Linked DNA regions of Cohnella abietis. The protein of the gene in region 1 interacts with the protein of each later gene in a pairwise test. Links are inferred from orthologs where the notes say so. Each region holds a gene or a part of one and is shown on either strand. Other genes may lie near its edges.

Region 1 (3,037 bases):
CAAATAGAAGAATATATTTGGATCTTGTATACCATCTATCGCTACATGTTAATTATTTACGTACTTATGTCCTGGTTGCCTACCGTTAAAGAAAGCTTCGTAGGAGAGCTTCTCGGTAAGCTAGTTGAGCCTTACTTAAAGCCTTTCAGACGGATAATTCCACCAATTGGCGGAATGTTAGACATATCGCCGATTATTGCTTTCTTTGCATTAGGGTTCCTTGCTCAAGGGCTAATCGCAGTTCTGAACATCGTTTTCTAAGATTGAAGGTGCATTATGTCTCATAAAGAAATATACGAGCATTTTCATCCGGATGAAAAAGCATTTGTGGATCGCGCTTGGGAGTGGGTCGAACGTGCCGCTGAACGTCATGAGACGAAGCGGACCGATTTTCTCGATCCACGCCAAGCGCATATTTTATTTACACTTGCAAATCGCCATCCAGATGCACAGGTTCTACTTAACGGCGGTAGCGAAAAGGCTGAACGTCAACGAGCTATAGTAGCACCGGATTATAAGGTGCTGGATGATATCGATATGGGTATAGTAATCTTGGATATTTCTTCGGATGACCGCCGAATTTCGGAGTTGGATCACGGAGATTATTTAGGTGCTTTACTCGGACTTGGTATTAAACGAGATAAAATCGGGGATTTACACGTTAGTGAGTCAGGCTGCCATGCTCTTATTGCTGAAGATATTGGCAATTTCTTACTGGGGCATATGAAGCAAGCTCACCGTATAGACGTGAATGTGTCTGTGAGGCCGCTGGCTGACCTCCGAGAGGTTAAAGTGGAGCTTGTGGAGCAAGTGCTCTCTGTTGCTTCTATGCGTCTTGACGGCGTAGCTAGCGATGTCTTCAGATTGAGTAGAACGAAAATTGTTGCTCCGATTAAAGCAGGCCGTTGCCGAGTCAGTTGGAAGCCGGTAGAGGATCCCTCTTTTCAATTGAGGGAAGGTGACATGGTTTCGATGAAGGGTTTTGGTCGATTTAAGGTGCTCGAAGTGGAAGGCGTGTCAAAAAGTGGCAGAGTTCGAGTGCGAGTCGGTAAATTTGTGTAGAAGTCTAGGAGGATTTCCACAGCTTGCGTCGAATTCAGTCAATGAACAAGCTACGTGGTTATTAGACTCTAGGAGGTGCGCCAATGCCACTTACTCCATTGGACATCCATAACAAAGAATTCAGCCGCAGGTTGCGCGGTTACGACGAAGATCAGGTCAATGAATTTCTTGACCAGATTATCAAGGATTACGAAGCCATTATTCGCGAGAATAAGGAATTGCAAAACCAGGTCGCCGCTTCGCAAGACAAGCTTGGCCATTTCTCAAATATCGAGGAAACGTTAAGCAAAACCATTATTGTCGCACAGGAAGCTGCAGATGAACTAAGGGGCAACGCGAAGAAGGAAGCCCAGTTAATTGTTAAGGAAGCGGAGAAAAATGCCGACCGCATTATCAACGATGCTCTTTCCAAGTCCCGTAAGGTAGCTTTGGAAGTAGAGGAATTGAAAAAGCAGGCAACCATTTACCGTGCGCGTTTCCGTGCATTGATTGAGACGCAAATGGAGCTTCTAACACAAGATGGTTGGGATTCCTTGGATAACCGTGAGCCAAGAGGTATTGAAGCCTAATCTCTCCAAGCAAGTCAAAAAAAGGTCCTGAGAGGGTCCTTTTTTTGTTTACATGAAAAAGTGGGTTTGACAAATGCTTCGGCAAAAAGTATAACAGGGATATAAGATTAATCCATATGAATGTCGCAGACGGGAAGCAGTAAGCATGTATCTGAAATCCAGAGAGTTGGCGATTGCTGCGAGCCAACATGAGGAATGTGCTGAATATCGTCCCCGAGATGCGCTGCTGAACCCCTTGATTACTTAAATCAAGTAGATACTAAGCAGTGCCGGATGTCCACCGTTAAAGGGAACACGCATAGTTGCGAAACAGGCTTAAGCCTTTAGCTTTCTTTGCGTTTCGAGTTGTCGTCTAGCTTTCTTTAGGAAAACTTAGACGGAACAAGGGTGGTAACGCGAGCTAACCTCGTCCCTTTCCAGGGATGGGTTTTTTTATTTTAAACTATCGTCGTCCAAAGGACGGCGAAGTCGTTTTTACTTGGTCAGGAGAGAGGAAGAGGGAATATGCAAAGAGTCGACGTTAAAGAAAAAGCAAGATCGCGCGAGCAGCGCATTTTAGACGAATGGAAGAAGGACGGTACGTTCCGTAAATCAATCGAAAATCGTGAGGGCAAGCCGAATTTCGTTTTCTACGAAGGACCGCCGACTGCTAATGGCAAACCACACATCGGTCACGTTCTCGGTCGTGTCATGAAGGATTTCGTCGGTCGCTACAAGACGATGTCGGGTTACCGCGTCGTTCGTAAAGCCGGTTGGGATACGCATGGATTGCCGGTCGAGCTTGGCGTTGAGAAGCAGCTTGGCATTTCGGGCAAGCAAGAGATTGAGAATTATGGCATTGAGCCATTTATAACGAAATGTAAGGAAAGCGTGTTTGAGTATGAGCGACAATGGAAGGAACTGTCGGAAGGTATAGCTTATTGGATTGACATGGATGATCCGTACATTACTTTGGACAATAATTATATCCAAAGCGTATGGCATGTTCTTGCGACAATTCATGATAAGGGTCTGCTGTACCGTGGACATCGGGTAAGTCCATATTGTCCAGATTGCCAGACGACGCTAAGTTCGCATGAAGTTGCGCAGGGCTACGAGGACGTTAAGGATTTGACGGCTACTGCTAAATTCAAGCTGAAGGATAGCGGAGAATACATTCTTGCTTGGACGACAACACCTTGGACACTTCCTGCGAACGTAGCACTTGCGGTGAACCCGAAGCTGGACTATGTTAGGGTCCTTCAAGAAGGCGAAGTTTATATTGTCGCTGCAGCATTGGCTGAGAAGGTCATGAAGGGTGAATACGAGACGCTAAGCACTGTAAAAGGACATGAGCTAGTCGGTGCGGTATATGAGCCGTTATTCCCCTACGTGAAGGTAGAAAACGCATACCGAGTCATAGACGC
Region 2 (3,316 bases), 2.2 Mb from region 1 along the record:
ACCGACGGCTTGACTTAACAAAGTCAAAGGTACGTTTAGAGCGCATCGATTTCACTCCCCTTCACGCTATAGTGCGCTGGCTTGTTAAAACGTCCACTTTTGATAAGCAGAGTAAGCAAATAACGTGGAAGGAACACGTTTGTTAGAATGTTAACGACTATGCTCGCAATGAGAACAATTGCGAAGCTCTTAACGATACCATGTCCCATGAAATACAACACTGAGCCTGCGATTAATGTAGTAATATGCGCATCAATAATCGTTCTGAAGCTGTTCTTCGCTCCTGCACGCAGTGATGAAGCAATCGTTTTTCCACTACGAAGCTCGTCCTTAATCCGCTCAGCTGTAATGATATTCGAATCAACTGCAATACCTATACCAAGCACGAAGGCTGCGATACCCGGGAGAGTTAATGTGGCTCCCATCATGTAGAATACGAGTAGCAGCACCCATACGAAAACGACAAGACATATGCTAGCAACAGCACCAGGTAACCGATAAAAGTACAGCATGAACACAAGAATGAGCACAGAGGCTAGTCCGCCCGCAAATAAAGTATCATGGAGCGACTGCTTACCTAGCGTTGCACCAACGCTTTGTGTGTATTTCTCAGTTATCTTCAGTGGTAAAGCACCCAAATTAATAACATCAGCAAGAGCTTGAGCTTTGTCCCTTGTTCCTTGACCGCTTATTACAGCAGTACCATCTGTTAGTGGTTGCTCCACAGTTGGATCCGACTGTAAATCCTCGTCCAGGTAAATGGCTAAGTTTTTACCCGTAAGTTCGGTGGAAACCTTAGTCAATTTACCTTTATCTTTGACTACAATTCTAACCAAGGGCTGATTCAAGTTGTTATACTCAACTTTAGCAGCGCCTTCCTTAAAATCACTGCCTAGCAGCTCGATTTTACAATAAGTCCCATCTGCACAGCCTGTAGCACTGCGGAATTGAAGCTCTGCAGGCTTTTTCATTAGATCGCGAATTTTCTGAATAGCTTCATCGCGCTCTTTGTCCGTCGATCCGGTTGAGACCGCAATTTTTAGACGAATCCGGTTTTTACCTTCCGTTGTTACTTCCGGCTCCGCAACGTTAGACTTGTTTGCCCGTTTTTCCAGACTAAGCGCAGTTTGTTTAAGCGCTTCTTTCGTAATGACGCCGCCTTCTGTTAACGGATGCGCTTCATACAAGATTTCAATGCCGCCTTTCAGGTCGAGCCCAAGCTTCGTTCCGTTCAGTAGTCCGGGCGTGAAGGCTCCCATAATCCCGAAGCTAACGATAACAACGAGCACGAAAGCCACTAATCTTTTCATCTTTGTTGCGGTCCCCTTTCGATTCTCAATGTTCCTATTATACCTACGTCATCAAATGGAAGTCAAAAATAAAACCTTCTCAGGCCGAGAAGGCTTTATCCATAACCCTTTATCGTTTACGCGCCTCGCCTCTATACATGCTTAAAGTTACGAAATTCATAAATTGTGTCACCTTAAGAGAAAGAATATCGTTAACTATTTCATAGAGCTGTGGCGTACCTTTTTTATGATATTTATCACTAACGCACTCCCACACATCTGCTCCAGTGACATGCTCATATCCGATGAGATGAAACTCCTCAGCTTTGCTTAAGCAGAGCTGCTCAAGTGTATCGCTTAACTCGATGTCGGTCATTTTGCTATCAACCACTTCTTCAGCAGAGTCTTCATTCTTACCCTCAAAATCAACGACTGCTAGCTCCTCTTTATGCTCTTCCATTATGAATTCCCTCCTGCCTGATGAAAGTGCAACTATTCACATTGTATCACTCTATGTATTTCTTCGCTAAAGCTTATATTCCTGCCAATGGCATGAAGACGGACAACCCTCGCATACATATGGACTAACCCACCTCAGAGAAGAGGGATCTCATTGTCTGTGCGTAAACAATCATTTATCCAGGGTGCCATGATCCTACTGGCTGCTGGACTCCTTAACAGAATTCTTGGATTTATTCCGCGAATCGCTTTACCACGAATGATTGGAGCCGAAGGAGTCGGACTCATTCAACTGGTATATCCCTTCACCATCGTCATGATTACGTTAATTGCTGGGGGCATTCCTCTTGCCGTTGCCAAGCTAGTTGCTGAAGCAGACTCTAGAAACGACCAGTATTCCGTTAGCAAAATATTACGAACATCCGTCATTCTGGCTCTTACAATCAGTTTGATAGCATCAGTAATCTGCTTAGGGCTTTCAGAAATTATCGCGAACCATGTTATGACGGATTCTCGTGTACACACTGCATTTCTAGTCATGATTCCCATTCTTCCGCTTGTTGCAGTATCTTCCGTGTGGCGGGGGTATTTTCAAGGCAAGCAGAACATGATTCCTACCGCTCTATCCCAAACGAGCGAAACCATTTTTCGCATTGTCTTGACGCTTCTATTCGCTTGGATGCTGCTACCCTATGGACTTGAGCTTGCTGCAGCGGGTGCTGTACTGGGTATGGTCGTCGGAGAACTAGTAGGATTAATCGTACTATGGATACAGTTCATTAATGATCGGCATGAAAAGCCTAACCTTGTGCCCCAGCCCCACAATAAAACACCTACAAATCTTAGTCAGAAAATGAATCATAGAGGATATTTAAGAAGCTTGCTGCAAACGGCAATTCCAGTGACTGGAAACAAGATGATTGGTTCCCTGTCTTATTTGCTGGAATCGATTTTAACCGTAAGAAGCTTAACTGCTGCTGGGATAGCAGCTGCGGGAGCAACAGCGCAGTATGGGGCTTTGCAAGGTATGGTCATCCCCTTACTTCTCCTACCTGGAGCCTTAACTTATTCACTGGCTGTATCGCTTGTACCCGCCCTCTCTGAAGCTGCTTCTCGCGGAGATTGGTCTACCGTTCATATTAGGCTACACCAATCTATGAGGCTTGCAGTTGTATCGGGAGCACCTTTCGTAGTTCTTATGGGATTACTTGCCGGTCCTATCTGTACGTTACTCTACGGAAATGATTCCATGGCGGGGATGTTAAGGTGGATGGCACCACTTGCCATATTTTTGTACATGCAGGCGCCATTGCAGGCCGCACTGCAAGCACTGAATCGTCCAGGTATTGCATTATTTAATACATTCGTAGGAGCTGCTATCAAATTAATACTCATTGTTCAATTAGCCACCAATCCTGACTACGGTATTCTTGGAGTAGTCATTGCAATAGGGATAAACATGGTTCTTGTTACCATGCTTCATTGGATCAGTGTCGCTCGCTGTACAGGCTTTAGAATGCAATCTCTAGATTTTATTAAGGTTACTACCGCCATGATCGTAATGAGCG

Evidence for each region.
Region 2: the proteins of KCTCHS21_RS19890 (region 1) and KCTCHS21_RS09690 interact in binary tests that used the Bacillus subtilis proteins (3 or more experiments, as listed by UniProt). The link is inferred for Cohnella abietis from one-to-one orthologs.

Annotation. Positions count from the first base shown.
Region 1 is NZ_AP019400.1:4,514,016-4,517,052, reverse strand. What follows is about bases 180-2,888. They hold KCTCHS21_RS19890 (DivIVA domain-containing protein), read left to right. Parts: upstream 180-1,145; coding sequence 1,146-1,631; downstream 1,632-2,888. Other genes in these bases: ileS (isoleucine--tRNA ligase), read left to right, coding at 2,136-2,888; KCTCHS21_RS19895 (YlmH family RNA-binding protein), read left to right, coding at 277-1,062; KCTCHS21_RS19900 (YggT family protein), read left to right, coding at 180-261. Outside these bases: more of KCTCHS21_RS19900, read left to right, coding at 1-179; more of ileS, read left to right, coding at 2,889-3,037. UniProt on the Bacillus subtilis protein: May act as a pilot protein, directing MinCD to the polar septation sites or by inhibiting MinCD at the midcell site of division. Required for polar localization of the chromosome during sporulation.
Region 2 is NZ_AP019400.1:2,271,216-2,274,531, reverse strand. The notes cover bases 85-3,072. They hold KCTCHS21_RS09690 (post-transcriptional regulator), read right to left. Parts: upstream 1,750-3,072; coding sequence 1,420-1,749; downstream 85-1,419. Other genes in these bases: spoVB (stage V sporulation protein B), read left to right, coding at 1,909-3,072; secD (protein translocase subunit SecD), read right to left, coding at 85-1,310. Also shown: protein translocase subunit SecF, read right to left, coding at 1-46; more of secD, read right to left, coding at 36-84; more of spoVB, read left to right, coding at 3,073-3,316. UniProt on the Bacillus subtilis protein: Required for post-transcription initiation control of the comE operon. Promotes the accumulation of its target comE mRNA to septal and polar sites.